One region of the Streptomyces sp. NPDC002054 genome, then DNA from elsewhere that is predicted to be linked to it. Evidence: riboswitches for the same ligand, from Rfam matches in the RefSeq annotation. Region 1 holds a riboswitch; each other region holds the start of a gene.
The links. A riboswitch is a leader RNA that binds a small molecule or an ion and turns the genes downstream of it on or off. The one in region 1 is predicted to bind cobalamin.
Positions count from the first base shown of each region.

Region 2: it holds a riboswitch for cobalamin, as region 1 does, so the genes downstream of both, ABT123_RS31430 (ABC transporter substrate-binding protein) here and metE (5-methyltetrahydropteroyltriglutamate--homocysteine S-methyltransferase) in region 1, are expected to answer to the same signal.
Region 3: it holds a riboswitch for cobalamin, as region 1 does, so the genes downstream of both, ABT123_RS18775 (cobalamin biosynthesis protein) here and metE (5-methyltetrahydropteroyltriglutamate--homocysteine S-methyltransferase) in region 1, are expected to answer to the same signal.

Region 1 is NZ_JBEOXT010000020.1:40,042-47,790, forward strand. Features, by position in the region: gene ABT123_RS20315 (short-chain fatty acyl-CoA regulator family protein) at 1-742, opposite strand, end outside; gene aceA (isocitrate lyase) at 1,127-2,416, shown strand; gene aceB (malate synthase A) at 2,492-4,090, shown strand; gene ABT123_RS20330 (3-hydroxybutyryl-CoA dehydrogenase) at 4,087-4,986, shown strand; cobalamin riboswitch at 5,165-5,384, shown strand; gene metE (5-methyltetrahydropteroyltriglutamate--homocysteine S-methyltransferase) at 5,534-7,749, shown strand, end outside.
Region 2 is NZ_JBEOXT010000043.1:7,423-15,171, forward strand. Features, by position in the region: gene ABT123_RS31395 (methyltransferase) at 1-7, shown strand, start outside; gene ABT123_RS31400 (MerR family transcriptional regulator) at 36-839, shown strand; gene ABT123_RS31405 (DUF6230 family protein) at 948-1,580, shown strand; gene ABT123_RS31410 (DUF6114 domain-containing protein) at 1,571-1,999, shown strand; gene ABT123_RS31415 (hypothetical protein) at 1,996-2,658, shown strand; gene ABT123_RS31420 (ABC transporter ATP-binding protein) at 2,681-3,457, opposite strand; gene ABT123_RS31425 (FecCD family ABC transporter permease) at 3,454-4,473, opposite strand; gene ABT123_RS31430 (ABC transporter substrate-binding protein) at 4,470-5,456, opposite strand; cobalamin riboswitch at 5,507-5,643, opposite strand; gene ABT123_RS31435 (serine hydrolase domain-containing protein) at 5,761-7,167, shown strand; gene ABT123_RS31440 (cytochrome P450) at 7,210-7,749, opposite strand, start outside.
Region 3 is NZ_JBEOXT010000018.1:56,086-63,834, reverse strand. Features, by position in the region: gene ABT123_RS18780 (cobyric acid synthase) at 1-425, opposite strand, end outside; gene ABT123_RS18775 (cobalamin biosynthesis protein) at 422-1,378, opposite strand; cobalamin riboswitch at 1,414-1,571, opposite strand; gene ABT123_RS18770 (hypothetical protein) at 1,687-1,908, opposite strand; gene ABT123_RS18765 (inorganic phosphate transporter) at 1,932-3,200, opposite strand; gene ABT123_RS18760 (alpha/beta hydrolase family protein) at 3,522-4,688, shown strand; partial or broken gene ABT123_RS18755 (hypothetical protein) at 4,940-5,554, shown strand; gene ABT123_RS18750 (hypothetical protein) at 5,621-6,793, shown strand; gene ABT123_RS18745 (VOC family protein) at 7,136-7,534, opposite strand; gene ypfJ (KPN_02809 family neutral zinc metallopeptidase) at 7,595-7,749, opposite strand, start outside.

The sequences.
Region 1 (7,749 bases):
CGAAGTCCTCGGAGGCCAGCGCGGACAGGGCGGCGCCGTGTTCCAGGAGGGCGAGCTGGGTGGCCATCCGGAAGGCCTGCTGGCCGGGGCGGAGCCGGGCGGACAGGTGCAGGGTGCGGCGCGCGGGATCGTAGCGGTGCAGGCTGTCGGCGCCGGCCGACAGGTGGACGCGGTGGCGTTCGGTGAGCCGGGCCGAGAGGGCGGCGAGCACCGCGCCGGGCCGGACCCCGATCTCGGCCGCCAGCCGGCCGGCGGCCAGGTCGGTCTCGTGCAGATAGTTCTGCCGGCGGTAGAAGAACTCGCGGATCTCCTCGTGCGGCGGGCGCGGCCCGGCGCCCGGCCCGGCCGGACCGCCGCGCCCCTCCGCGGCCTCGGCGAACCGCTCCGCCAGGGCGAGGTTGCGCCGCCCCAGGTCGAGCAGGACGGCGGCGACGGCGGGCAGCCGCTGGACGAGTTCGGCCAGGTCGGCGGGGGAGACCCGGCCGGCGGTGATGTCGTCCGCCAGGGCCTCGCGCAGGTCGGCCACCGCCCGGGCGCTGTCGCGCTGCGCGAAGAAGCCGGGGTCCACGCCGAAGGTCTCGGTGAGCCGCAGCAGCACGGGCACGGTCAGCGGCCGGGAGTCGTGCTCCATCTGGTTCAGGTAGCTGGGGGAGATCTCCAGCATCCGGGCCAGCTGGGCCTGGCTGATCCCGCGCTCCTCGCGCAGCCGGCGCAGGCGGGCACCCGCGTAGGTCTTGCTCAAGCTGGACTCCTACCGATGAGTAGGCGGGGCGAGTAGGGGGTGAGTCTAGGCGGCGGACGCCCGGAGCGCACCCTTCGCAAGATTGGCAATTCTGCGGCACAAGATGCGCAGAACTTGGCATGGCGCCATGCTTGATGGCACTGGGTGCCACTGCCAGAGTCGTACTGCGGCCCGCCGGACACGGCCGGAGCGCAGGACAGAGGACGACATCCGCCCTGACGTCGCCCTGGCGATTCCCGTCATTCCTGCCATCCGGCCCTTCCGGGCACATTGCTCAGCTCCACCTCGCCGGGTGTCGGGCAGGCCGCTCCCAGGTGATGTCACTCAGTGACATCACCTTCGCAATGGCATTCGCACGGTTGACAAGCACGCAGGGAGACGGACATGGCGCAGACCGAGACGACGAAGGCGGCGGCAGCGGAGCTGGCGCAGCGCTGGGCGACCGACCCGCGCTGGGCCGGCATCGAGCGGACCTACGGCGCCGAGGAGGTGGTGCGGCTGTCCGGCAGCGTCCGCGAGGAGCACACCCTGGCCCGGCGCGGCGCCGAGCGCCTGTGGCGCCAGCTGCACGAGCAGGACTACATCCATGCCCTCGGCGCCCTGACCGGCGGCCAGGCCGTCCAGCAGGTCCGGGCCGGACTCCAGGCGATCTACCTGTCCGGCTGGCAGGTGGCCGCCGACGCCAACCAGGCCGGCCACACCTACCCCGACCAGAGCCTGTACCCGGTGAACTCGGTCCCGCAGGTGGTGCGCCGGATCAACAACGCCCTGCTGCGCGCCGACCAGATCGCCACCGCCGAGGGCGGCACCGACACGACGGACTGGCTGGCGCCGATCGTCGCCGACGCCGAGGCCGGCTTCGGCGGCCCGCTCAACGCCTTCGAGCTGACCAAGGCCATGATCGCGGCGGGTGCGGCCGGCATCCACTACGAGGACCAGCTCGCCTCCGAGAAGAAGTGCGGCCACCTCGGCGGCAAGGTCCTCGTCCCCACCTCGCAGCACATCCGCACCCTCAACGCCGCCCGCCTCGCGGCCGACATCGCGGACACCCCCACCCTGATCATCGCCCGCACCGACGCCCTCGCCGCGAACCTCCTCACCAGCGACGTCGACGAGCGCGACGCGCAGTTCACCACCGGCGAGCGCACCGCCGAGGGCTTCTACCGGGTGCAGAACGGCATGGCCCCGGTCATCGCCCGCGGCCTCGCCTACGCCCCGCACGCCGACCTGATCTGGGTGGAGACCGGCACCCCGGACCTCGCCCAGGCCCGCGAGTTCGCCGAGGCGATGCACGCGCAGTACCCGGACCAGATGCTCGCCTACAACTGCTCCCCGTCCTTCAACTGGAAGGCGGCCCTGGACGACGACCAGATCGCCAAGTTCCAGCGCGAACTCGGCGCGATGGGCTACAAGTTCCAGTTCATCACCCTGGCCGGCTTCCACTCCCTCAACCACGGCATGTTCGACCTCGCCCGCGGCTACGCCGAGCAGGGCATGACCGCCTATGTCGACCTCCAGGAGCGCGAGTTCGCCGCCCAGGCCCAGGGGTTCACCGCGGTCAAGCACCAGCGCGAGGTCGGCACCGGCTACTTCGACCTCGTCTCCACCGCCGTCAACCCGGCCTCCTCGACCACCGCGCTCTCCGGCTCCACCGAGGAAGAGCAGTTCCACTAAAACCCGCCGGTACCCGGTTACCCGGTGCCCGACGGACGTCCCCGTCGGGCACCCGCCCCCGCTGAGGAGAACCGCATGTCCCTCCCTCCCCTGACCAGCAGCGTCCGGGTTCTCGGCGCACCGGGTGAGCGCCACGAGGAGATCCTGACGCCCCAGGCCCTGGAGTTCATCGGCCGGCTCGACGCCGCGTTCGCGGACCGCCGCCTGGAACTCCTCAAGGAGCGCCGCCGCCGTTCCGGCCACCTCGCCCACGGCACCCCGCTCGGCTTCCCGCTCGCCACCCGCGCGATCCGCGAGGACCCCGACTGGCGCGTCGCCCCGCCGGCCCCCGGCCTCACCGACCGCCGCGTGGAGATCACCGGACCCCCCGAACGCCGGATGACCGTCAACGCCCTCAACTCCGGCGCCAAGGTCTGGATGGCCGACTTCGAGGACGCCACCGCCCCGACCTGGGCCAACGTCATCGACGGCCAGCTCAACCTCAGCGACGCCATCGACCGGCGCATCGACTTCACCACCCCCGAGGGCAAGGAATACCGCCTCGGCGAGCAGCTGGCGACCATCACGGTCCGCCCGCGCGGCTGGCACCTCACCGAAGAGCACCTGGAGATCGACGGGCGCCCCGTGCCCGCCTCCCTCGTCGACTTCGGCCTGTACTTCTTCCACTGCGCGCAGCGCCAGATCGACGCCGGATCCGGCCCGTACTTCTACCTCCCCAAGCTGGAGAACCGGTACGAAGCCCGGCTGTGGAACGACGTGTTCGTGCTCGCCCAGGAGCTGCTCGGCATCCCCCGCGGCACCATCCGGGCCACCGTCCTCATCGAGACGATTACCGCCGCCTTCGAAATGGAGGAGATCCTCCACGAGCTGCGCGAGCACAGCGCCGGCCTCAACGCCGGCCGCTGGGACTACCTCTTCAGCCTCATCAAGACCTTCGGCCACCGCACCGACTTCCGGCTGCCCGACCGGGCCAAGGTCACCATGACCGCCCCCTTCATGCGGGCCTACACCGAACTCCTGGTCCGCACCTGCCACCAGCGCGGCGCCCACGCCATCGGCGGCATGGCCGCCCATGTGCCCAGCCGGGACGCCGAGGCCAACGCCGCAGCCCTCGCCAAGGTCCGCCTCGACAAGGAACGCGAGGCCGAGGACGGCTTCGACGGCTCCTGGGTCGCCCACCCCGGACTCGTGCCGCTCTGCCGCGAGGTCTTCGACGGCGTCCTGGGAGACCGGCCGAACCAGCTGGACCGCACCCGCGGCGATGTCGAGGTCACGGCCGCCGACCTGCTCTCGGTCCGCCGGACCGTCGCCCCGCCGACCGACGAGGGCATCCGCGCCAACGTCGCCGTCGCCCTGCGCTACTTCGATGCGTGGCTGCGCGGCAGCGGAGCGGTTGCCTTGTACGGGCTGATGGAGGACGCGGCCACCGCGGAGATCGCCCGGGTCCAGATCTGGCAGTGGCTCCGCCACGGCAGCGTGGACCACGCCACCGTGACCCGCCTGCTCGACGCGGAGTGCGCGGCCCTGGCCGCCGAGGACCCCGCCGCCCTGGCCGCGGAGGCCCGAGAGGTGTTCGTCCGTACCGCCCTCGCCCCGGAGCTGCCCGCCTTCTTCACCCCCGAGGCCTACACCCGCCACCTGGTCCGCCGCGCCACCGCGCCGGTGCCGTCATGACCGCCCGCAGCGGGACCACCCGGACCCGGACCACCCGCTTCCAGCGCATCGGGATCGTCGGCGGGGGCCAGATGGGCGCCGGCATCGCCGAGGTCTGCGCCCGGGCCGGCCTGGACACGGTGGTGGCCGAAGCCGACGCCACCGCGGCCCGGGCTGCCCGCGAACGCGTCGCCGTATCCCTGGAACGCGCCGTCCAGCGCGGCAAGCTCGACCGGCTCTCGGCCGAGGACGCCCTGGCCCGGCTGGTGTTCACCGGAGACCTGGAGGACCTCGCCGACCGGCAGCTCGTGATCGAGGCCGTGACCGAGAACCCCGAGGCCAAGGCGGAGGTGTTCACCGCCCTCGACAAGATCGTGGAGGATCCGTCGGCCGTCCTCGCCACCAACACCTCCGCCCTTCCCGTCATGCGGCTGGGCATGGCCACCCTCCGCGCGGACCGGGTGGTCGGCCTGCACTTCTTCAACCCCGTGCCCGTGCTGCCGCTGGTGGAGGTGGTGACCTCCCTGCACACCTCGGCGGAGACCGCCGCGGCCGTCGAGGCCTTCGCCCGCGACACCCTGGGCAAGACCGCGATCCGCTCCCAGGACCGCGCCGGGTTCGTCGTCAACTCCCTGCTGATCCCCTATCTCCTGTCGGCCGTCCGGATGGCGGAATCCGGCTTCGCCACCGCCGCCGACATCGACGCCGGCATGGAACAGGGCTGCGCCCACCCCATGGGCCCGCTCAAACTGGCCGACCTGATCGGCCTGGACACCGTCGCCGCCATCGCCGCAGCCCTCTACGAGGAGTTCAAGGAGCCGCTGTACGCCCCGCCGCCGCTGCTCAGCCGCATGGTGCAGGCCGGGCTGCTGGGCCGGAAGACCGGGCGCGGGTTCCACCAGTACCGCCAGGGCTGAGGGGCCCCGGCAGGCGCCGACCCGGGCATGAGGGTCCCGGTCGGCGGAGCAGAACGCGGAGCGGCCTGGTGAGCCGCTCCGCGTTCTGCCGTGGGCGTTCGCGCGTTCACGCGTTCGCGTGTCTCAGATCACCGTCCGGAATGTGAACTGCGCTATCCCCTCGGCGGAACCGGCCTCTAGGCTGGCCGGTGCAGCTGGTTCGCCCCGTCCGCCAGGCGGGATGCGTCGTAAGAGGGAACCCGGTGGGAATCCGGGACTGCCCCGCAGCGGTGAGCGGGAACGACCGCCGTCATACGCACTGGACCCGGCCGGGTCTGGGAAGCGACGGCCAGTAGGAGCCTCGTCCACGACGAGACGTGCCCGCGAGTCCGAAGACCTGCCCGTTGCCCGCACACGCCCAGCCGTGTGCGGAATCCCGGTGACCTCGTGGGCGGGTCGGCGTGCAGATCAGGCGGACACCCGCGCGTACCCATCCGGACGCGCCCGTGGCTCCGTCCGGTCGGTCACCCCTTTCGCGCCCCCGACCCGTCGCCGGGTCCATGGAGACATGCTCGCGAAGGAGAGTTCCGTGACCACCACGTCCGCAGCCACGGGAGCCCAGGCCACCGTGTACGGCTACCCCCGCCAAGGCCAGAACCGGGAGCTGAAGAAGGCCGTCGAGGGCTACTGGAAGGGCCGCGTCACCGCCGAGGCCCTCAGAGAGACCGCGGCCGGCCTGCGCCGCGACACCTGGCAGCAGCTGGCCGAGGCCGGCCTGCACGAGCTGCCCACCGGCGACTTCTCGTACTACGACCACGTCCTCGACACCAGCGTCATGGTCGGCGCCATCCCGGCACGGCACCGCGCCGCCGTCGAGGCCGACGCCCTCGACGGCTACTTCGCCATGGCCCGCGGCACCCAGGACGTGGCGCCGCTGGAGATGACCAAGTGGTTCGACACCAACTACCACTACCTGGTCCCCGAACTCGGCCCCGACACCGCCTTCACCGCCGACCCCGCCAAGCAGGTCGCCGAGCTGAAGGAAGCCCTCGCGCTCGGGCACACCGCCCGGCCGGTCCTGGTCGGCCCCGTCACCTACCTGCTGCTCGCCAAGCCCGCGCCCGGGGTCGCCGACGACTTCGTCCCGCTGACCCTGCTGGACCGGCTGCTGCCCGTCTACGCACAGGTGCTGGCCGAGCTCCGCGCCGCCGGCGCCGAGTGGGTCCAGCTCGACGAGCCCGCCCTGGTCCAGGACCGCACCCCGGCCGAACTGAACGCCGTGGCCCGCGCCTACCGCGAACTCGGCGCGCTCACCGACCGGCCCAAGCTGCTGGTGGCCTCGTACTTCGACCGGCTGGGCGAGGCCCTGCCGGTGCTGGCCAAGGCGCCCGTCGACGGCCTCGCCCTCGACTTCACCGAGGCCGCCGCCGGCAACCTGGCCGACCTCGCCGCCATCGGAGGCATCCCCGGCAAGCGGCTGGTCGCCGGTGTGGTCAACGGCCGCAACATCTGGCTCAACGACTACGAGAAGTCCCTCGCCACCCTCGCCACCCTCCTCGGCCTCGCGGACCGGGTCGACGTCGCCGCCTCCTGCTCCCTGCTGCACGTACCGCTGGACGCCGGGGCCGAGCGCGACCTCGACACACAGGTCCGCCGCTGGCTCGCCTTCGCCCGCCAGAAGACCGCCGAGATCACCACCCTGGCCCGCGGCCTGGCCCGGGGCACCGGCGCCATCGCGGCCGAACTGGCCGCCAACCGGGCCGACCTGGCCTCCCGCGCCCACTCCTCCCTCACCCGCGACCCGGCCGTCCGCGCCCGGACCGCGGCCATCACCGACGCCGACGGCCGCCGCTCCCAGCCGTACCCGGAGCGGGCCGCCGCCCAGCGCGCCCACCTGCGGCTTCCGCTGCTGCCCACCACGACCATCGGCTCCTTCCCGCAGACCTCCGAACTCCGCACCGCCCGGGCCGACCTGCGGGCCGGCCGGATCGACGGCGCCGCGTACGAGCAGCGGATCGAGGCCGAGATCCGCGAGGTCCTCGCCTTCCAGGAGAAGGCCGGCATCGACGTCCTGGTGCACGGCGAGCCCGAACGCAACGACATGGTCCAGTACTTCGCCGAGCAGCTGACCGGCTACCTCGCCACCCAGCACGGCTGGGTCCAGTCCTACGGCACCCGGTACGTCCGCCCGCCCGTCCTGGCCGGGGACATCTCCCGCCCGGAGCCGATGACGGTGCGCTGGACGACCTATGCCCAGGCGCAGACCGCCAAGCCGGTCAAGGGCATGCTGACCGGTCCGGTGACCATGCTCGCCTGGTCCTTCGTACGGGACGACCAGCCGCTCGGCGAGACCGCCCGGCAGGTCGCCCTCGCCCTGCGCGACGAGGTGGGCGACCTGGAGGCGGCCGGTACTTCGGTGATCCAGGTGGACGAGCCGGCCCTGAGGGAAACCCTCCCGCTGCGGGCCGCCGGCCATGCGGACTACCTGGCCTGGGCCACCGAGTCCTTCCGGCTGACCACCAGCGGCATCCGGCCGGACACCCAGATCCACACCCACATGTGCTACGCCGAGTTCGGCGACATCGTGCAGGCCATCGACGACCTCGACGCCGATGTCATCAGCCTGGAGGCGGCCCGCTCCCATATGCAGGTGGCCGACGAACTGGCCGGCGCCGGCTATCCGCGGGAGGTCGGCCCCGGCGTCTGGGACATCCACTCCCCGCGCATCCCGTCCACCGAGGAGGCCGCGGCCCTGCTGCGCAAGGGCCGTGAGGCGATTCCCGC
Region 2 (7,749 bases), on a different contig from region 1:
CATGTGACCTGCCGGTACGTCCTACACTCGGCCGCGTGAGCAGCGAGGGAGCGGGGGGCGGCGCAGGCGGCCCAGGCACGGCAGGCGGCCCGGGCACGGCGGATGGCGCGCGCTACCGCCGGGAGGAAGTGGCCCGGGCGGCCGGGGTGAAGGTGCGCAACCTGCGCTACTACCAGGAGCGCGGGCTGCTGCCCCCGCCGCGCCGGGAGGGCCGGATCGTCTGGTACTCGGACGACCACCTGGTCCGGCTGCGGCTGATCGACGACCTGCTGGGCCGCGGCTACACGGTGCAGGGCATCGCCGAGCTGCTGGCCGCCTGGGAGCAGGGCGGTGGCATCGCCCAACTGCTGGGTCTGGAGCGGGAGATGACCCGGGACTGGGTGCAGGAGGAGCCGGTCGCGATGACCCTGGCCGAGTTGCGGGAGCTGTTCGGCCCGGCGGCGACGTCCCAGGACACGCGGCGGGCGGCGGCGCTGGAGTACGTACGGGTCGAGGGGGACACCGTCACCTTTCCGAGCCGACGGCTGCTGGAGGCGACGCTGACGCTGGTGCGGCAGGGGGTGCCGCTCTCCGAGATCCTGGATGCGGGGGAATTCGTACAGAGTCAGGCCACAGCGCTCGCGGACCGCTTCGTCGCCCTGTTCCGGCGGCATGTGATCGGTACGGAAGGGTTGGGGCGGCTTTCGGCCGCGCAGGTGGAGCACGTCACGGCGGCGGTGGCGGCGCTGCGTCCGGTCGCCGGTGAGGTGGTGACCGCGGAGTTCGCCCGGGCGATGGCCCGGCGGGTGGACGAGGAGGTCGCCTCACTGCTGCACACGGAACCCCGTACGCAACAGTAGGAGTTGGCCTGAAAGCAGCGGCCGAGCAACCTTGCCAACCACCATTGGCACTCTTACATTCAACGGCACACCCATACCGGTCAGTAACGATCATAAAGGGGATGTGTCATGGAACATGACTTAGGCGATGCCTCAGCCGGTGACCCGGGCGACGGCCGGGTGCGCTGGCGGCGCTTCGCCGTCCTGACGGTCCCGGCGATCGCCGTCACCGCCGGCCTCGGCATCGCCCTCGCGCAGGGGGCCCTCGCCGCCTCCTTCGCCGTCTCGGGCCAGCAGTTCAAGGTGTCCGCCGAGAGCCTGACGGGCGAGGGCTTCGTCCAATACGGCAGCGTGGACGTCAACGCCCGCGACGAGCTCATCCCGGTGGCGGTCACCGCCATCAGGGAAGCCAAGCTCCACAGCCTCTGCCAGTCGGTGGTCACCTCGCTCCCGGTGATCGGCGACATCTCGCTCAACCTGACCGCCGGCCAGAAGACCCCGGTCGAGGCGACGAACCTGTTCGTCGACGCCACCCAGCTGTCCGGCAACGCCACCTTCACCAACATCGAGATCGGCCGCGACGCCTCCACCCTGGACAAGGGCCCCACCGACGCCCAGGGCATGCAGGACCTGTTCGCCCAGCAGGCCGACACCGTCAGCATCACCGATCTGCAGCAGACCGCCTGGGCGACGAACGCCGGCACCTTCAAGCTCTCCGGCCTGAACCTGAAGATCAGCAAGGGCAAGAAGGAATGCTTCTGAGGTTCCGGCGGTGGCGGCGCAGCCGGCCGTTCTGGGGCGGGCTCTTCGCCGCCCTGGCCGGAGCCGAGATCTGCGTCCTGCCGCTCGCCCCGCTGAAGGTCATGCTCACCCAGGGCGTGGCGGGCATCCCGTCCGTGCTGATGGGCCTCGTGATGATCGTGCTCGGTCTCACCGTCTGGTTCGCCCCGCACTACCGCGCCCTCGCCGGGGTCCTCACCACCCTCATCGCCACCGCCGCCCTGGTCTTGTCCAACCTCGGCGGATTCCTGATCGGGACCCTGCTGGGCATCCTCGGCGGCGGCCTGATGTTCGCCTGGCAGCAGACCCCCTCCGCTGCACGCACCCCCTCCCCGGCAAGCACCCCCTCCCCCACCCCCACCGCCGTACCGCACTCCGATCCCCAAGGAGCACAGCCATGAGCCGTACCCGCACCACCTTCGCCCTCGGACTCGCCACCGCCGGCGCACTGACCCTCGGCGCCGCCGCGGCCACCGCCGCACCGTCCCCCGCACCCTTGCCGGCGGCCGGTTCCACCACCGTCACCCCGGCCGGGCACGCCTTCCAGGCCACCCTCAGCGGCAAGGCCACCCTCAAGGCCGGCGCCGTCACCGTGACCTGCACGGTCTCCGTGTCCACCGGCACCGTCCCGGCCGCACCCGGCAACCACAACCCGGCCGGCCCGGTCTCCTCGCCGATCTCCGCACCGACCTACAGCTCCTGCACGGCGAGCCTGCCGGGGGTCACCCCGACCGTCACCACCAGCGGCGCCTGGCAGGTGTCCATGCAGCACGGGTCGCCGATCACGGCCACCATGACCGTCCCGACCGGCGGCCTGGTGCTGAAGACCACCGGCCTGGCCTCCTGTACGGTCGTCACCGCGCCCACCGCCCCGGCGAACGTCCCCGGCACCTGGACCAACGGCTCCCCGTCCACCCTGACCTTCACCAACGCCTCGGTGCCGGTCAAGGTCACCGGCGGGTTCGGCTGCCCCACCAGTGCGACCTCCTCCACCTTCAACGCCGTCTACAAGGTGGCCGACACCACCGACCCGTCCCAGCAGATCACCGTCGCGCCGTAACGTTTCCTCAAACCCGGATACCTCAGGGCAGATAGACGATGCTGGGCGCGCCGGTCGTAGGATGGACGCCGATCCGGGTCCGTACGCCGTACACCTCGCCCAGCATCTCCTCGGTCAGCACCTCGGCCGGGGTCCCGGAGGCCACCACCCGCCCCTCGTGCAGGAGGCACAGCCGGTCGCAGAAGGAGGCGGCCAGGTTGAGGTCGTGCAGCACCAGCAGACCGGTGGCGGGCAGGCCGCGCACCAGCGCGAGGACCTCCAACTGGTAGCGGATGTCCAGGTGGTTGGTCGGCTCGTCGAGGGCCAGCAGACCCGGGTCCTGGACCAGGGCCCGGGCGACCAGGGCGCGCTGCCGCTCCCCGCCCGAGAGCTCGTCGAAGGTCCGCTCGGCGAATGCCGGGATGCCCACCGTGCGCAGGGCCTCCTCGGTCCGGCGTACGTCCGCGGGGCCGTCCTGCTCCCAGAAGCGCTTGTGCGGGCTGCGGCCCATGGCGACCACCTCCCGGACCGTCAGCCCGAAGGTGCCGCTCGCGTCCTGCGGGACCACGGCCACCCTGCGGGCCCGTTCCCTGACGGTGAGGGAGGCGGCGTCCCGGCCGTCGAGCAGGATCCGGCCGGCGGTGGGCCGCAGCGTGCCGTACACGCAGCGCAGCAGGGTGGTCTTGCCGCTGCCGTTGGGGCCGGCCACGCCGACGGTCTCACCGGGGCGGGCGGTCAGGTCGATCCCGTGCAGCAGGGTGTGGCCGCCGGTCTCGTAGCGCAGTCCCTCGATGCGCAGTTCGGCGGGCGCGGGCGTCATCCGAGGACCCCTTCGGCGCGCGAGGACCGCCGCAGCATCCACAGGAAGAACGGTCCGCCGACCAGCGCGGTGACCACCCCGACCGGTATCTCCTCGGGTGCGGCGGCGGTACGGGCGACCAGGTCGGCCAGCACCAGGAACACCGCCCCGCCGAGCGCGGCCACCGGCAGCAGCGCCCGGTGCCCGGCGCCCACCGCCATCCGGGCGGCGTGCGGGATCATCAGCCCGACGAAGCCGATCGCCCCGCTGTAGGCCACGAGCACGCCGACGACCAGCGAGGCCAGGACGAACACCGCGGCGCGGAACCGTCCGGTGTCCAGGCCCAGGGTCTGCGCGCCCTCCTCGCCCGCGAGCAGCAGGTCGAGGGGCCGAGCCAGGGCGAGCAGCAGCCCGGTGCCCAGCAGCAGGGCGGCGGCGGGCAGGGCCAGTTCGTCCCAGCGGGCGCCGCCGAGGCCGCCGAGCGTCCAGAACAGCACCAGGCGGACCTGGTCGGCTTTGGCGGCGAGCACCAGGACCAGGCTGGTGAGGGCGGACAGGACGTACTGGACGGCCACCCCGGCCAGGATCAGCCGTCCGGTGGTCATGCTGCCGCCGCGCCGGGCCATCGCGTACACGGCGACGAGGGCGCCCAGTGATCCGGCGAAGGCGGCGGCGGGCAGGGTCACGGTGGTTGCCAGTCCGGCGCCGACCCCGAGGACCAGGACGCAGACGGCGCCCGCCGAGGCTCCGGAGGAGGCGCCGAGCAGGAACGGGTCGGCGAGCCGGTTGCGGACCAGGGCCTGGAGGACGGTTCCGGTCACGGCCAGCCCGGCGCCGACCACCGCGCCGAGCAGCACCCGTGGCATCCGGACGTCCCAGACGATGGCGGCGAAGGCGCCGGTGCGCTGCCCGCCGAGCACGATGTCGAGGACCTGTCCGGGCGGGATGCGGACCGGGCCGAGGGCGAGCCCGGCGACGGCGGAGCCGAGCAGTGCGGCGGTGAGCACCGCGAGGACGGCCGGGGTGCGACGGGTCACGCCGCGTCGGGGTGCAGCTGGCGGGCCAGGGACTCGACGGCGTCGTCGACGCGCACCCCGAGCACGGCCGAGGACAGCGGGAGGACCACGAACCGCTTGTTCTTGACGGCCGGGACCTGGGCGAGGGCCGGGTCGTTCAGCAGGCGCTGCTTCTTGGCCTCGACGGGGGTGCCGCCGTAGTCGTAGATGAGGATGACCTCGGGCTTGCGCTCGATGACCTGTTCCCAGGACACGTCGCCGAAGGTGTCCTTGAGGTCGGCGAAGACGTTGGTGCCGCCGGCCCGGGTGATGATCTCGTTGCCGATGCCGTTTCCGCCGGAGGTGGAGGCGGCGCTCTCTCCGCCGTCGTAGGCGAAGACGGCGGGCCGGTTCTTGCCGGCCAGTTTCTGCGCCACGGCGTCGATGCGCCGCTGCTGATCCTCGATCAGCCGGGCGCCGCGCTCGGGGACTCCGAAGGTGCGGGCGACTTCGGTGATCTCGGTCTTGAGCTGGTCGAGTCCGACCGGGCCGGTGGCGCAGTACTCCACGCTGAGGCGGGTGTTGATCCCGCTCTTCTGCAGGCCTGCCCGGTCGCGGCCGGCCGCCTTGTCGAAGGCGCTGGCGTAGCCGCCGTAGACGAAGTCGGGGTTGGCGGCGAGCAGTTGCTCCTTGGAGGGGTACTCCTTCGCCAGCACCTTGATCTTGTCGTAGGCGGGCCGGTAGACGGGGAGGATCGCGTCGTCGAGGTAGGCGGTGCCGACCATGCGGTCCTGGAGGCCGAGGGCGAGCAGGATCTCGGTGGTGTGCTGGGTGAGGGTGACCGCGCGCCGGGGCGGTTCCCGATAGGTGGTATCGACCCCGCAGTTGGTGGTGGTGTACGGGAATCCGGGCGCGGCGGCCGGCTCCCCAGCGGTGTCCTCCTTGGCACCGGCGCAGCCGGCCAGCGGTATGAGGAGGGCGAGTGCGGCGAGGGCGCGCAGGGCGGCGGCGCGCGGGTGGGTCAGGACCACGGGATGCCTCTCCGGGGGATCCTCGTCCCCTGGTCGAAGTGAAGAACGAAAAGAGGCGGCGCGTCAGTGTCTGACTTCCGGATCCCGCGGGGGACCAGGTCACAGTGGCGGGACCGCACCGGGTTCGCACCGGTTTCCTGATCTGCGCCGCCTGGGGTGACGCGGGCCAGTCTGCCAGACCGCAGCTGCGGCACCGGACTGCGGGCCCGACTTGCACTGCGTTCAAGTACTGGTCTATCGTTCCACTTGAACACAGTGCAAGTGGAACGACCGACCACGCACCGACAAGGGGACCCGCATGTCCGAGCACACGTTGTCCGCGTTATCCGCGCTGGTAGAGGCCAAGGCAGAGGAGTTCGCCATTCCCGGCATCTCCGTCGGGGTATGGGCGGACGGGCAGGAGGTGTTCGCGTCCCACGGCGTGACGAGCATCGACAACCCGCTGCCGGTCGACCGCAGGACGCTCTTCCAACTGGGGTCGGTGTCGAAGACCTTCACGGCGACCGCGCTGATGCGCCTGGTCGAGAGCGGCCGGGTCGAACTGGAGGCGCCGGTGCGCCGCTACGTTCCCGAGCTGGTGCTCTCGGACCCGCAGGCCGCGGACCGGATCACCGTGCTGAACCTGCTCAACCACACCGGCGGACTGGACTGGGGGGTCATCGCCGACACCGGGGACGGGGACGACGCCCTGGCCGCCTACATCGCGCTGATGGCCGAGGCGAAGATGGCCGCCCAGCCCGGCACCCGCGCCTCCTACAGCCAGTCCGGCTACAACCTGGCCGGGCGGGTCCTGGAGAAGGTCACCGGCCAGACCTACGAACAGGCCGTCGCCGAACTGGTCCTGGAGCCCCTCGGACTCTCCGACACCCTCTTCGCTCCCGCCGACGTCATGACCCGGCGGTTCGCCGTGGGCCACGACCAGGACGAGGACGGCACCCTGTCCATCGCCCGCCCCTGGCGGGTCCCGCGCGCACACAACCCCGGCGGGGGCATCGCCTCCTCGGCGGCGGACCTGCTGCGCTGGGCCCGGTTCCACCTCGGCGACGGCCGTGCGGAGGGCGGCGAGCCCGTCCTGGACGCCGGGCTGCTGCACCGGATGAAGGAGCAGACCGTCGCCCTGCGGAGCAGTAGCCAGGGTGACGCCCTCGGTATCTGCTGGTTCCTGCGCGATGTGGACGGGGTCCGCACGGTCGGCCACGGCGGGTCGGCGATCGGCCAGTTCTCCGAGTTCCTCATGGTGCCCGAACGGAACTTCGCCGTGGTCGCGATGTCCAACGCCGGCCCGAACGGCATCCCGTGCAACCAGGCCGTCGTCCGGTGGGCGCTGCAGACCTGGCTGGGGGTGACGGACCGGGACCCGGAGCCGCTCCCGCACGACGCGGCGCGGGCCGGCGAGCTGGTCGGGACGTACGACATCGACGCGATGACCCTCGTCATCGGCACCGACGGGGCGGGCCTGACCCTCGACGTCCGGATCAAGCCGGAGATCCGCGCGGCCTCCGACACTCCCCTGCCGGCGGACCACGCACCGGCCGATGTCGGCCTGCTGCCCGGCGACAAGGACGAATACGTCGTCACCAGCGGAGGCCTGCAGGGGCAGCGCGGCTACTTCACGCGCGACGAGAGCGGCACGGTCGTGGGCATCGACCTCGCCGGCCGGCTGTTCCGACGGCTTCCGGCACCGGCAGCCACCCCCTCCCGGTGAACGGCCGCCCGGTGCCGGACTGCCGTTCACCGGGAAGGCCGTTCACCAGGTCACCGGCAGGCTGACCACCCCGTGGAAGTCCGAGTCGGTACGCAGCGGAACCTCCTCGGCCGGGATGGCCAGGCGCAGGCCGGGGAACCGCTTGAACAGCTCGACGAGGGCGACCCGGACCTCGACCCGGGCCAGGTGCTGGCCGAGGCACTGGTGGATGCCGTGACCGAACGTCAGCTGCCCGGCGGCCTGCCGGCGTACGTCGAGGACGTCGGGATTCGGGTACTTCTCCGGGTCCCGGTTGGCGGCCTGGACGGCGAGGGTGATCGTGTCCCCGGCCTTCACCGTCCGGCCGGCCAGCTCGACGTCCTCCAGGGCGGTCCGCATCCCGGTGTCGGTGATGGTCAGGTAGCGCAGCAGCTCCTCGACCGCCTGGTCGGCACGCTCCGGCTCGGCCTGCAGCGCGGCCAGCTGATCGGGGTGGGTCAGCAGGGCGTAGACACTCAGCCCGATCATGTTGGCGGTGGTGTCGAAGCCCGCACCGAGCAGCAGTGCACCGATGTTGGTGAGTTCCTCGTCGGTGAGGTCGCT
Region 3 (7,749 bases), on a different contig from region 1:
ATCACGGCGTCATACGTGCCCCGCAACTGCTCCAGGCAGTCCGTGACCACACCGAGCAACTGCTCCTGACGCCCGCCGTGGTAGCCGCGCGCACTCATCTCGCCCACCGGCTTGCCCAGCAGCACCACCTGGCTGCTGCGGTCGCTGCCGGGCTTGAGCAGCACCGGGTTCATCAGAGCCGTGGGCTCCACCCGGGCCGCCTGCGCCTGCATGGCCTGCGCCCGGCCGATCTCCGCGCCCTCGAGGGTGACGAAGGAGTTCAGCGACATGTTCTGGGCCTTGAACGGCGCCACCTTCACGCCCTGCCGGACCAGCCAGCGGCAGATGCCCGCCGTGACCACGCTCTTCCCGGCGTCCGAGGTGGTGCCGGCGACCAGCAGCCCCCCGCCGAGCCGCCCCTTGCTCACGCTGCTCGTGCTGCTCATGCGCGTCCCCTCCGTACCCGTGCGGCGAGCAGCCGGCCGCCGACGCAGGCGGCCAGCGCCAGCCAGGTCACCTGCCGGGACAGCCGTACCGCCCGTTCGATGTCGGCGACCTCCACCGGCCGCCCGGTGTCCCCGTTGAGCACCGCCCGGTGCTCCACCCGTCCCCCGTAGGCCAGGGTGCCGCCGAGCCGGACGCCCAGGGCACCCGCGAAGGAGGCCTCCACCGGGCCGGCGTTGGGGCTGGGGTGGGCCGCCGCGTCGGTGCGCCAGGCCCGGACCGCCCCCCGACGGTCCGGGCCGGCGACCACGGCGGCCAGCGCGGTCAGCCGGGCCCCCGGCCAGCCCGCGAGGTCGTCCAGCCGGGCGGAGGCCCAGCCGTAGCGCAGGTGGCGCGGCGACTTGTGGCCCACCATCGCGTCCAGGGTGTTCACGGCCCGGAAGGCGACCAGCCCGGGCACCCCGGCGACCGCACCCCACACCAGGGCGCCCACCACCGCGTCGGAGGTGTTCTCGGCGACCGACTCCACGACGGCGCGGGCGATCTGCTGCCCGTCCAGCGCCTGCGGGTCGCGCCCGCAGAGGTGGGGGAGGCGTTCCCGGGCCACCTCGGTGTCCCCGGCGGCCAGGGCGCCGCCGATGGCACGGGCCTCCCGGCCCAGTGAGGTCCCGCCGACCACGGCCCAGGTGGCGGCGGCGGTGAGGGCGATCCGGACGGCGGCGGGACGGGAGCGTACGGCGCGGGCGGCCAGCGCACCCGCGGCGGCTGCGCCTCCGGCGCACACCAGGGTGTGCACCACGCCCCGCGAGCGCCGGTCGCGCCAGAGGACGCGTTCGACGCCGGCGGCGGCTCGTCCGAAGGCGGCGACGGGGTGCCCGCGGCGTGGATCCCCGAGGATCCGGTCGCCGATCAGGCCCGCCGTCACGCCGTACGCGAAGACGCGATCGGCACGCATGGGGCAGGTATGTCCTCACTCAGGGTCCGCGCCCTGGTTCGACGTGTCCGGCGGCGAGAGTTCCTGGCTCCCGGCGGGCAGGGACGGCTGTCCGTGCTCCCCGGTGACAGTGGCGGGACCGCGCCGGATTCGCACCGGACTTCCTCTGCTGCCGCCGTAATGGCTCCGGCAGTCCACCACGCACCGCGATGGCCCGTCAACTTGCCGTTGACCTGCTGAAACGAGAACTCCCCCCGGGGCTGCCCGGGGGGAGTGACTCTGTGGTGCTTCGGGTGGTGCGGGGTGGGGCGGGGTGGTGCCCCGGGGACTCAGGCGACGATGAGCCAGATCCCGTACGTCACGGCCGCGGCGCAGAGCGCGAAGCAGGCGTACGCGCCGGTGCGGGCCAGGGTGGCTGCGCCGCCCTGCTCGGTGGCGGCCTCGTGCCGGGAGAGCCCCACCATGCCCAGGGTGAACAGGGCCACCAGAGCGACGGTGGCGGAGAGGCTGACTCCGAAGACGGAGCCGAGAGCTGCCCAGTCGATCTTCATACTGCCGAAACCTTCTCTGTTGGTCAGACCGCGGCGGCCGGAGCCGCCGGGGTCTCGCCGGGCGCGGGGGCGCTCGGGGCGGGGATGGTGGCCTTCAGGTCCTCGTCGGTGACCGCGGCGGTGGTGCCGGCCGGCGGCACGGTGACGGCCGCCATCGCGGTGGTGACCACGCCGGGCGCCTCGGCCGGGGTCTCCAGCTCGTTGACGTTGTTGTGGTCCACGACCTGGCGACGGGAGATCAGCCAGATGGCCAGGCAGGAGCCGACCAGGAAGACGGTGACGGCGGCGATGCCGATGTCACCGGTGCGCATGACCAGCTCGGCACCGGCCGAGACCAGCGCGGCGGCCGGCAGGGTCAGGCCCCAGGCGATGAACATGCGGGTCGCGGTGGACCAGCGGACCACACCGCCCTTGCGGCCCAGGCCCGCACCCATGACCGCGCCGGAGCACGAGTGGGTGGTGGAGAGCGAGAAGCCGAGGTTGGAGGAGGCCAGGATGACGCTGGCGGCCGAGGTCTGGGCGGCGAAGCCCTGCTGCGGCTGCAGGTCGGTCAGGCCCTTGCCCATGGTGCGGATGATGCGCCAGCCGCCGAGGTAGGTACCGAGCGCGATGGCCAGGCCGGCGGAGACGATGACCCAGACGGGCGGGTTGGAGCCGGGGGCGAGTGCCCCGCCGGCGACCAGGGCCAGGGTGATGATGCCCATCGTCTTCTGCGCGTCGTTGGTGCCGTGCGCGAGGGAGACCAGGCCCGCCGAGGCGATCTGACCGGCCCGGTAGCCCTTGGCCGAGGTCTTCTCGCCGACGTTCTTGCCGACCTTGTACGTGACCTTGGTGGCCAGCATGGCGGCCAGACCGGCGACGATCGGCGCGGCGATCGCGGGGATGAGCACCTTGGTGACCACCACGTCGCCGTTGACGGCGCCGATGCCCGCGGAAGCCACCGCGGCACCGATCAGGCCGCCCATCAGGGCGTGGGAGGAGCTGGAGGGGAGTCCGACCAGCCAGGTGATGAGGTTCCAGAGGATGGCGCCGACGAGCGCCGCGAAGATCACCTCTGGCTGGATGCCGTCCTCGTTGACCAGGCCCTTGGAGATCGTCTTGGCGACCTCCACGGACATGAACGCGCCGACGAGGTTGAGCACGGCGGACATGGCCACCGCCGTCTTGGGCTTGAGGGCGCCGGTCGAGATGGTGGTAGCCATCGCGTTGGCTGTGTCGTGGAAACCGTTCGTGAAGTCGAACACGAGAGCGGTAATGATCACGATCCCGAGGAGAAGCGTTATGTGCTCCATTTACCCAGGCTTCTGTTTGACGTCAGTGGCTCGGCGACCGTAGGCAACCTAGGTGAACTAAAAGTGAACTGAGACGGGCGGTGCGGTGTACCAGCCCGGCCCGGCTTCGGGATCCTCGTCCTGATTCTGCCGCCGATGGACCGATTCGTGCACGTCACACGCAGGTGAACGGAACCTTCCGGTGGGGCCGCCCCCGGTCTGGGGGTACCTTCCGGGTCCCCCGGAAGAGACCCAGATCACGTGCCCGGACGCCGCCTTTCAGGCCGTCCGGCCGATTCCGCTCCACTGGCCGGGGCTGCTCCGGCCGCCGAAACTGGAACAGTGCGACCCGCAACAGTGACGGCAGCCGCCGTCACCACCCTTCTGGTGGGTGCCGGAGCAGCCGCGGTCGCGGCCGGCCGGTACGCCGCCGACGCGGCCCTGCGGCCCGAACCGGGCCGCCCTCTGCCCGGCGGCCCCCGGCTCGTCGTCCACGGCACCGCCGGCGGCAGGGTCGCGCTCACCCGCTCCCTGGCCTCGCTGCGCCCGGGCACCTACGGACTGGACGCCCCCGGGGTGCACGCCGTGGTCGGCCGGGTCCTGCCGGACGCCCCGCACACCCCGGACACCGTCGTACGCCAGCTTCTCCGCGTCACCCACGGCCACCTCGACCCCGGCACCCGGGTCAGCCTCACCCCGCAGATCCACCTCGGCAACCCGCGCACCGCCCTCGGCCTCGACCACGCCGATGTGGACGTCCCCGGCGAGCTGGGGGCGCTGCCCGCCTGGTTCGTCCCCGCCGTCCGCAACACCTGGGTGATCACCGTCCACGGCCTCGGCGCCACCCGGGAGCACCCCATGGTGGTGATGCCTTTCCTGAACCGGTTCCGGCTACCGGTCCTCGACCTCGCCTACCGCGGCGACCTGGGCGCTCCCGAGTCCCCCGACGGCCTCGGCCACCTCGGGGCGTCGGAATGGCGCGATCTCGACGCCGCCATCCGCTACGCACTCCGCTTCGGCGCCCGCCGGGTCGTCCTCTACGGCTGGTCCACCGGAGCGACCATGGCCCTGTACGCCGCCGAACGCTCGGCCCTCGCCGACCGGATCGCCGGCCTCGTCCTGGACTCCCCGGTCCTGGACCGGCACACCACCCTGCGGAACCTGGCGGCGGCCCGCGGGACGCCGGCCGTTCTGCTGCCGCTGGCCGTCCGCGCCGCCGAGAGCCGCGCCGGGCTCCACGGGGACCACTGGGGCCATGGGGGCCATGGGGGCCACGGGGACCACCGGGATCCGGCCGCCGATCCCGCCGCCCTCCGGGTCCCGGCCCTGGTCTTCGCCGGACCGGACGACGCCCTCGCCCCCTGGGGCCCGGCCCGCCGGTTCGCCGAGAGCCGCCCCGACCTCGTCACCCTGCACACCGTCCGGGACGCCCCGCACGGGGGAATGTGGAACGTCGACCCGGCCCGCTACGAGGAAGCACTGCGCCGCTTCCTGACCCCTCTTATGTGAGCTCTTGTGTGAACTGCCGTCCACGCGTGCGCGGACGGCCGGGAATCTCCGGCCGGGGAGCGGGCGGCGCGGGTGTGTTGTCCTGGTCTGTACCACGGCCCACCAGCGGCAACGGCCGGTTCCGTTTGGGCTTTCGGCCGGTGACGGGCGAGACTGATTCCGTGACGTCCCGAAAGCCTGATGAGCAGTTGGCTCGCGACTCCAGACTCCGACTCGTCTCCCCGCGTTCCGTGGCCGCCGCCCGCAAGGCGGTGACCAACCGGCGTACCCGGCCGGCCCCCCGGCCGCCGGAGGGAACCCCGGCCGCGCCCGAACTCGCCAAGAGGGCCAGGGCGTCGCTCTCCGATGCGGTACGGCTGGCCCGTTGGGCGGAACGCACCCTCGGCACCGCCGATGGATCCCGCCCGGCCCCGGCCGGCGCGCTGCCCGCCCCCGACGTCGAACGGGCCTCCGGGGAACTGAGCCTGACGCACGGGCAGGTCCAGGCCGGCTGGGACCGCGCCCGGCTCGCCGGACTCGTCGAGGTGCACGGCGGCAGTGCCCGGCCCGGCTGGCGGCTGCGCGCCTGGGACCGCGACGACACCGCCGTGCTGCGCGGCTGGGTCGCCCTCTTCGACGCCTGGTCGCTGGTCCACCCGGCGCCCGCCGACATCGCACCCGAGCTGGTCGCCGAGGTCGTCGAGGCGATGCCACAGGTTCTCTCGCTGCTCCAGCTCTCGGCCGGCCCGGTTACTGTGCCGGCCCTGCTCGACCTGCTGGGCCAGCGCGTCGCCGAGCTCCGCGACGAGCGCTGCGAAGTCCCGTACGCCGCGGACCCCGCCTTGGCGGCGGAAGCCGGAGCCGCCGCTTCCGGTGCGGCACCGGCCCCCGTGCTGGTGCACGAGGGACCGGCAGCCGGGACCGCCGAAGGCGCCCACCGCGCCGGCCCGGAGCTGCCGGCCCTCGAGGCCGCCGCCCCGGCCGGGCCGGTCCCGGCGCCGGCGCCGATCGAAGCTGCCACCGCCGGGGCCACCGCCACCGCCACCGTCGCCGCTTCCGGTGCGGCAGCCGAGCACGCCAAAGGTGCGCACCCGGTCCGCGCGGAGCTACCGGCCACCTGGGCCGCGGCCCCGGCCGGGCCGGTCCCAGCGTCCGGCGAAGCCGCCGTGGTCCCCGTGCTGGTGCATGAGGGACCGGCGGCCGGGACCGCCGAAGGCGCCCACCGCGCCGGCCCAGAGCTGCCGGCCCTGGAGGCCGTCGCCCCGGCCGGGCCGGTCCCGGCGCCGGCCGAAGTCGAGGTGGCCCCGGGCCGGGCCTCGGACGCCGAAGGCCGGACCCTCCAGGGGGCCCGTCCGGGCGAAGCCATGGCCGCACCCGCAGCCGGTGGAGCCGAGGCGCGGCGGACCGCGCCGCTCGCGCGGCTGCTGCGCTGGGCGCTCGGCGGGCTCGCCGCCGTGGACGCCGTCGCCCTCGGGCCCGCCCAGGCCAGCCTCACCCCGCTCGGCAGCTGGGCTGTCTGGGTCAAGCTGGAGCAGATCTGCGTGGCCGCCCAGAGCCCCGCCGGGAACATCGAGCAGTCCGCCGCCGCCATGCTGCACGGCTGCGCCCGGCTCACCCCCGGCCCGGCCCGCGCCGAATACCGCGCCTGGCTGGCCGCCCGGCCCGTCGGCCACGCCGTCGGCGAGCTCCTCCAGGCCGCCCGCGGCGCGGACGCCCTGCTCCGCGGCCTCGCCTTCGAGGCACTCCGGGTGGTCGGCGCCCCCGCCGAGCCCGAGGTCCGGGCCGCCGCCCGCGAAGCCACCCTGCGCCCCTACGCCCTGCTCTGGCTCGCCGAGCACGACGGCGCGGACCCGGAGGACGCCCAGGACGTGCTCACCACCGAGGAGCAGACCTGGCTCTGGGTGGACACCGCAGCAGCCATCGCCGACCACGGCGAGGCCGAGCTGCTCGCCCGGCACCTGGACTCGGCCGTCCGCACCACCGTGCCCCGGCTGCTCGACGAGGTCCGAGCGGTCGGCCACCCCCGCACCGTGCAAGTCCTGGTGGCACTGGCCGCCGCCCACCCCGACCCGGCCCTCGCCAAGGCAGTCCGCCGAGCCGCCTTCCAGGTCCACACCGGCGGCTGAGCGCCCCTTTTTTGGGCTCGGTTCGCCTCCGGGGCCGCTGCTGTCGGCTCCAGGTGGGCGTGCGTCCTCGAAAACCGCTCGTTCCTCACGGTTTTCTCCGGGCGCTCGCCCACCTTCGCCGACGCGGCCCCTTCGGCTCACTCGCCCGCGCAGGCTGCGGCGGGACGGGACGAGGGCCGGCTACGGCGGGAGGGGACGAGGGCCGGCCGCGGCGGGACGGAACAAGGGCCGGCTACGGCGGGAGGGGACGAGGGGCGGCTTCGGCGGGACGGAACAAAGGCCGGCTTCGGCGGGGCGGGACAGGGGGCGGCTTCGGCCGGGCGGCCGGTACAGGCGGGCCGGTCAGACCGTTGGTGCGTACGTGCCGAAGCTCCAGATGTTGCCTTCCGGGTCCCGGGCCATGTAGTCCCGGGACCCGTAGTCCTGGTCGGTGGGCTCCATCAGGATCTCCACCCCGTGCTCCACGGCCCGCCGATGGTGCCCGTCCACGTCCTCGACCACCACGTACACCCCCGTCGGACCCGGCTCCGGGCCCATCGCCTGGTCGAACTTGCTCCCCGTACCCCGGCTGCCGAGCATCACCATGCCGTTCCCGTAGGACAGTTCCGCGTGCATCACCGTGCCGTCGTCACCCTCGTACACCGCGACCCGGGTGAACCCGAACGCCTCGGTCAACAGCTTGATCGCCGCCGTGGCGTCCCGGTACGTCAGCGTCGGACTGATGGACGGTGTACCTGCCATGACGATCACTCCCTTGTGTGCATGTGACCCGGAACACAGTCTGGCAGGCGGCGCTGACAGTCAGCGGAAGGTGTTGCACTGGGCCATGTCGCCGGTCCGGAAGCCCTGGTAGAACCACTGCTGCCGCTGCTCCGCCGAGCCGTGGGTGAAGGACTCCGGAATGACCCGCCCCTGGAACTTCTCCTGGATCCGGTCGTCGCCGACCGCCGCCGCCG